DNA from 3 places in the Streptomyces sp. NPDC005262 genome. Region 1 is predicted to be linked to each of the others. Evidence: riboswitches for the same ligand, from Rfam matches in the RefSeq annotation. Region 1 holds a riboswitch; each other region holds the start of a gene.

Region 1 (2,257 bases):
CGGGTTCGTATGAGCAGCCGAGGCGCTGACTGTCATGAGGGCTGTCCCGCAATGCCGGGCCAAGATCTTCCTGTATTGCTGCGGCCTGCCGTGTGACCGATTCCTGCTTCCTCTGCGAACCGGAGGGGCCCGAGGGGTACTCGTCCGAAGAGCACGAAGAGAGATCTTGCGAATCCCGCCCGCCTTGCCGAGAAGCTGAAGAAGATCGATCCGGCAGCCTTCGACAGCTGACCGAGCGATGGCGATCACGGTGCGCCACGTCCGGACGGCTGGTATCCAGCGAGCCGGTGGCCGGGCGACGCTGCGCGGCGACAGCGGCACGGTGATCAGCACCCGGGCTCTCCGCCGTCATCGCGTGGCTTGTGCTGCCGGACGGCCCCGGTGGGTGGTCGGGGCGTTTGCGCACCATGACGGCCATTCCGATGGCGTACGGCACCCCCCGCGCCGTGGGGGGCGTCCTTCGCGTGAACCTGCGGGACCGGGCCGGTGGGCGACCCCTCGTGTGCCGCATCCGGTCGAGACGCGTGACACGCTGCCGCCGCCCGTGGAGGGGGCACCCGCCGCCCCGACCTGTCGAAGACCCCTCAGCAGCACACCAATGTCTTGAATGTCTGAATTTCGGCAATCGAGATGAATTGCTCTCTTTGCTGATGAATGAATGACCTGCACAGGTCGAGACCTTGCCTGCTGGGGAAATCGGTCATTTCGGACCAAGTGGTGAGAGTCACTTTCCGGGCCCGCGGACGCGGCGGCGTACTGCCCGGTTCCCTTCTGCGCCAAGAGATTTGGCTTCGCGGGCGAGGGTGAACTGCGAATAATCCCCCGACTCGATCTTGTAAATGAATTGTGATCGAAAAGTGGGGGCTTGTTCCGGCCGGAGTTTCTCGCTTACGGTCACCGTCAATCCGGATGGAACGCCGAATCCTGCCGCCGTCCGGGAATCCGACCACTCACGTACGGCAGGAGCGGGGGACCCAGGTAAGCAGCCGATCCGGTATCCGGAACGGCTAGGGGTGAAGTCGTATTCCCATACGGCCAGGCAACTCCAGCCTGAACCCGACAGCTCACCTCGTAGGCGACGGAGAGGAATGCACCATGCCCGCAACGGGTAACCACCGTCGTCGTAAGTCCAGTTCGCTGACTCGCGGTTTCATCGCCGTGAGCGCGGGCGGAGCCGCTCTCGCACTCCCCGTGATCGGTGCGACCACCGCCTTCGCGGCGCCGGCGCAGTCCGTCGCCGCCGTCACGAAGAATGTGGCGCCCGCTGCGGCCCCGGCAAAGGGAATTGCCGCCGCGAAGGCCGCGCCCACCGTCTATTCCGTGATAGCCGGTGACACCCTTTACAAGATCGCCGCTGGGCAGTCCGTGACGGGCGGCTGGCAGCAGCTGTACCAGGACAACCGCGAGGTCATCGGAGCCAACCCTGCCCTGATCCACCCGGGCATGAAGCTGACCATCGGTGCCAAGGCCGAGGCCCCGGCCGCCGACCCCAAGCCGGCCGCGAGCAGTGCCGCTCCTGCCACCACGAAGCCCGTGACCTACACGAACGACCTCGATGGCTGGATCAAGGAGTCGCTGGCTGTCATGGCGCAGCACGGCATCCCCGGCAGCTACGACGGCATCCACCGCAACATCATCCGCGAGTCCTCGGGCAACCCCAAGGCCATCAACAACTGGGACTCGAACGCCGCCAAGGGCACGCCGTCCAAGGGGCTCCTGCAGGTCATCGACCCCACGTTCAAGGCCTACCACGTGTCCGGCACGTCGATGGACATCTACGACCCGGTCGCCAACATCACGGCTGCGTGCAACTACGCCGCGGCCAAGTACGGTTCGATCGACAACGTGTTCGGGGCGTACTGACACGCAGTTGTGTTGATGCCGGTTCCGGATTGACGGGTGGCGAGGGTCCGAGGGGGCCTCGCCACCCGTTCCCGTCTCTGCCCGATCAGGGGCATGGTCCGGTCGCGACCGAAACCCCGGCGTCGTTGCCGGTGTCCGGCATGGTGTTCCGTCGTCCGCAGCCGGCGCAGGGCGTGGTGTATCCGGGCGCGCCCCGAGCGGCACAAGTTACCCACGGGTATGTAGTGACTTGACGCGCGAACGGCAGTAGAACCAGTTTCACTCTGTCGAGAGTGAGGCGTGTCACATGAGTGACTCTACCATGCATGATGCAGGCCACGAGGGCATTTCTCGTCGAAGATTCATCACAGGAACCGGTTCTATTTTAGGTACCGTGGCCCTCGCGGGTCACAGC
Region 2 (2,257 bases), on a different contig from region 1:
TGCAGGCCGCACGCAGACGCAGACACCGGAGGAGAGGCTTCACCATGTTCCGCCCTGCCGCCCGATACGTACTGCCCGAGTTCACCGAGCGCACGTCCGACGGGACCCGCACCCTCGACCCGTACTCGAAGCTGCTCGCCGAGCGCATCGTCTTCCTCGGCACCGCGGTCGACGACACCGCCGCCACCGACCTGATCGCGCAGTTCATGTACCTGGAACACGCGGCGCCCGACCGCCCCGTCTCCCTCTACATCAACTCCCCCGGCGGCTCCTTCGACGCCATGGCAGCGATCTACGACACGATGGAGTACCTCACCTGCGAGGTGGAGACCTTCTGCCTCGGACAGGCCGGTTCCAGCGCGGCCCTGCTGCTCGCCGCGGGCGCTCCCGGCCGGCGGCACGCCCTCCCCGGCGCCAGGGTCGTCGTGCAGCAGCCCGCGCTTCCCGAGCCGCTGCAGGGCCAGCCGTCCGATCTGGAGATCGAGGCACGGGAACTGATCCGCATCCGTGAGCAGCTCACCCGCCTGCTGGCCCGTCACAGCGGGCGAACTGCCGAGCAGATCGCCGCGGACATCGAGCGCGACCTCATCCTCGATGCCCCGGGCGCCAAGGCGTACGGCCTGGTGGACCACGTACTGGAGAACCGCAAGCCGTCACTCCCGCCGAACGGCGCGAGGTGAACACCGGATGCAGCCACCGGAGTTCCCGCCGCTGCCCGCACTGACGCGCGCCGAGGGCGAGTTCATCGACCGTTATCTGGAAGTGCTCGACCAGCTGGGGCGGATCAACCCCGCCCACGACAGCGACACCTACGGCGCGCTGCGAGCGGCGCAGGCACTCGCCTCGCGGGCCGTCGCCCTGCGCAACGCACTCGCGTTGATGCACGAGCGAGGTGAAGCACAGATCCACGCCGCCACCTTGGCGCGAGCGCTTCGCGTCCTGGACGGGGAGCGTCGGGCCCGGCGGGTCACCGTGCCCCCTGCCCAGACAAGTTGATCAACTCCCTTCCGCGACACGCCCGGCGGCCTGATCAAAATTCCTCGCTCGTTCGGCGTAGGAGATCCCCCGCGCGAGGGATTGTTCAACTTGCGCCTCCAGCGTGGCCGGTGAACGGAGTCTGCCATTCCGCCGCTGGTACGGGGCCGGTCGGGGCGACCGGGTCGGGTTCGCGTAACTACCGTACCCACCCGTACGGATCAATCACGACAAAACTTCCATATCGCTTCCAATCCTAGGAAATCCGGCACTCGGTGAGTCAAGATCCGTGAGACGACAAGCCCCCGCCACCGCGGCGGGGCGGTCCGGGTGGACGCCGAGTCCTGCCGCCGCCCGGATGCCTGGTCGACGGAAGTGGATCGGCAGGAGTGGAGGACCCGAGCACAACGGGTCGACCGGACATCCGGTCGACCCTCGGGGTGAAGCCGCCGAGTGCGGCCGGGCAACTTCGCCAGCCCGAACCCGACAGGTCATCCTTCACAGGCGGCTGACGAAGGGTTGCGCATGACTGCGCAGGTTCATGTCCCGTCTCTGCTCACCCGGGCCGGTACCGCCACGGTTCTGACGCTCGCCGCCGTCGGCGGCTCCGCGATCGCCCCCGGCGGTGTGGCCGAAGCCCAGGCCGCGGCTCATTCGACGAAGGCGCTCAACATCGTCGCGTCGAAGAAGGGGTCGCCGTACCGGTACGGGGCCACAGGTCCCCACCGCTTCGACTGTTCGGGTCTGACGATGTACGTGTTCAAAAGGGTGGGCAAGAAGCTCCCCCGCACGGCCCAGCAGCAGTACAACAAGACCCGGCACATCTCGGCCTCGCAGCGGCGCCGCGGCGATCTGGTCTTCTTCCACTGGGGTCGCAGCGTCTACCACGTAGGGATCTACGCCGGTAGGGGCAGGATCTGGCACTCGCCGAAGACCGGTGCCGTGGTGCGGCTGGAGAAGATCTGGACGAGGAGTGTCTGGTACGGACGGGTCCGCTGACCCCCGCCTCTTCCGCCATGCAGGTTGCCGGTCACCTCCGCCCGTCAGTGCAGCAGGGGGCCGGTGACCAGCACCAGGCCCAGCGCGGTGAGCGCCGCGCCGCTGCCGCCCTCGATGGCGCGGGCGGCACGCGGCCGGCGCAGCCACCGGCCCAGACGGTCCACCAGGAGCGCCACGGCCGGGAACCAGATCAGCGCGAGCAGCACGACCACGGTGGCCAGCAGCAGGGTCCGGGACACGGGCGGCTGCCCGTCCGGAACGAACTGCGGCAGCAGGCTGAGAA
Region 3 (2,257 bases), on a different contig from region 1:
GTCATCGCGGAGACCGCCATGCGGGCCGTGCTGCCGATTCCGTCCGAGCGGATCGGGGGACTCCATGTCGCCGCGCGGTACGAGGCGGCCCAGGCGGACGAATTCGTCGGTGGTGACCTGTTCGCCGTGGCGGAGAGCTCGTACGGGGTACGGCTCGTGGTCGGGGACGTGCGGGGCAAGGGGCTCGAAGCGGTCGGGACGGTGGCGGTGGTCATCGGCGCGTTCCGGGAGGCCGCCGAGCAGGAGGACTCGCTGGAGGGCGTGGCGCGGAGGCTCGAGCGGGCGCTGGCGCGGGAGGGGGCGAGGCGGGGCGGGATCGATCCGGTCGAAGGGTTCGTCACCGCCGTGCTCGCCGAGATCCCGCCCGGCGCGGCCGAGGTGCGGATCGTCAACCGCGGCCACCCCGAGCCGCTGCTGCTCCACCCCGACGGCTCACTGGACGTGTTGGTGCCGACAGTGCCCGCGCTGCCGCTCGGCATGGACCTGGGGGTGTGGACGGACCGGGCCGATGCATGGGAGCTGGCCGCCGGGATGACGCTGCTCGCATACACGGACGGACTCTCCGAGGCACGCGACGCCCAAGGCGTCTTCTACGATCCGGCGGTCCGGCTGCGTGGGCGGATCTTTCCCGAGCCCGAGGAGCTGTTGTCCGCGCTGGCCGACGACGTACGGCTGCACACCGGTGGCAGGTCCACCGACGACATGGCGCTGCTCGCGGTCGCACGCCCCGCGCGGGGGCAGCCGAAGCGGCGCAGGACTGTGAAGATCGTGGGCCGGGATGTGAGTGAGGCAGGGGCGAGTCGGTGAAGGGGCTTCGCAGGACGATGCCACCGTGCGTAATCGAAAGGCATCACTCCGCATAACATTTGACGCAACGTCAGAAAACGAGTATGGGCTGAGTGGTGATCAACTCGCCCGTTTCCGCCCGATTGTGTCCCGGAAAGTCCAGGCCAAAGCCGTTAACGATCAGTGGGAACGGCTTGGAATCGGACCCGTCCGTCTATTAACGTTCGATAACGCAGCGCGGTTGTCCCAGCCGTCGTCAGTGGCGGCACCGTGCGCAAGCGCCGAATTCCGCAAGGGAACCGGGGAACCACCTACATGGGGTGAATCGGACACCTGTGTCTCGTGAGAGACAGAGGGATCCGTAGGAGACCTTCCTGCTCCGAACCCGTCAGCTAACCCGGTAGGCGAGAAGGAAGGAAAGGAGTGCGCCCCCGTGGCGTCCAACAAGCCTGCCCCCGAAGCCCCCTCCCGGTTCGGATCCGACTTCACGACCGAGTACGGAACCGAGCAGCGAACCGATTTCGGCGCCGAGTTCACCACTGAGTTCGCGACCGACGGTTTCGGTGAGACCGACCGGGCGTGGGACGAATGGAACCCGACCGAGGAGTCCGTCCGCCCCGTACGCGGCAGACACCGCGTCGTCAAGCAGCGCAACGGGCTCGCCCGCAGCTCCACGGTGCTCGGCGTCGGCGTCATCGCGGCCGTAGGTGCGGGTGGCATGGCCACCGCGCAGAGCAAGCCGCCGGTCTCCATCTCCCTTCCCGACTCCCTCGCGGACAACCTCCCCGACGCCAAGTCCCTTCCCGGCGTGGGCGCCCTGTTCTCCGACGAGTCCGCCACCGACCAGGCGAAGTCCGTGGCCGCCACCGCCCCGCTCACCAGTGCCGGCATCACCACCGCCGAGGCCGAGCAGGGCACCACCGACGCCGGTGAGGCGCTGCGCGCCCGCATCCTTCAGCAGGCCGAGCAGCAGCAGAACGCTGCCGAAGCGGAGATCAAGGCCGCTGAGGAGAAGGCCGCCGCGGAGAAGGCCGCCGCCGAGGCCAAGGCGAAGCAGGACGTCGCCGAGGCCAAGGCCGCCGCCGAGAAGAAGAAGGCGGAGGAAGCGGCGAAGGCGAAGGCCGAGGCCGCGCGGCTGGCCAAGCTCGCCGCCTCCTACGCCATCCCCACCTCCTCGTACACGATCACCTCGACCTTCGGTGAAGCCGGTTCGATGTGGTCCTCCGGCTACCACACCGGCCTCGACTTCGCGGCGCCGACCGGCACCCCGATCAAGGCCATCCACACCGGCACCATCAAGTCGGCGGGCTGGTCCGGTTCGTACGGCTACCGCACGGTCCTGGAGCTCGAGGACGGTACGGAGCTGTGGTTCTGCCACCAGTCGTCGATCGACGTCAGCGTCGGCCAGAAGGTCACCACCGGTGACACCATCGGCCGTGTCGGAGCCACCGGCAACGTGACCGGACCCCAC

The links. Region 1 has a riboswitch for cyclic di-AMP ahead of ACFYP5_RS31365 (transglycosylase SLT domain-containing protein). Riboswitches for the same ligand answer to the same signal wherever they lie in the genome.
Region 2: it holds a riboswitch for cyclic di-AMP, as region 1 does, so the genes downstream of both, ACFYP5_RS27715 (C40 family peptidase) here and ACFYP5_RS31365 (transglycosylase SLT domain-containing protein) in region 1, are expected to answer to the same signal.
Region 3: it holds a riboswitch for cyclic di-AMP, as region 1 does, so the genes downstream of both, ACFYP5_RS17125 (M23 family metallopeptidase) here and ACFYP5_RS31365 (transglycosylase SLT domain-containing protein) in region 1, are expected to answer to the same signal.

Annotation. Positions count from the first base shown of each region.
Region 1 is NZ_JBIAKK010000017.1:81,629-83,885, forward strand. Features, by position in the region: cyclic di-AMP (ydaO/yuaA leader) riboswitch at 906-1,091, shown strand; gene ACFYP5_RS31365 (transglycosylase SLT domain-containing protein) at 1,096-1,863, shown strand; gene ACFYP5_RS31370 (GMC oxidoreductase) at 2,150-2,257, shown strand, end outside.
Region 2 is NZ_JBIAKK010000013.1:113,353-115,609, forward strand. Features, by position in the region: gene ACFYP5_RS27705 (ATP-dependent Clp protease proteolytic subunit) at 45-680, shown strand; gene ACFYP5_RS27710 (hypothetical protein) at 688-996, shown strand; cyclic di-AMP (ydaO/yuaA leader) riboswitch at 1,301-1,497, shown strand; gene ACFYP5_RS27715 (C40 family peptidase) at 1,501-1,974, shown strand; gene ACFYP5_RS27720 (LysE family translocator) at 2,019-2,257, opposite strand, start outside.
Region 3 is NZ_JBIAKK010000005.1:417,620-419,876, forward strand. Features, by position in the region: gene ACFYP5_RS17120 (PP2C family protein-serine/threonine phosphatase) at 1-807, shown strand, start outside; cyclic di-AMP (ydaO/yuaA leader) riboswitch at 1,056-1,208, shown strand; gene ACFYP5_RS17125 (M23 family metallopeptidase) at 1,220-2,257, shown strand, end outside.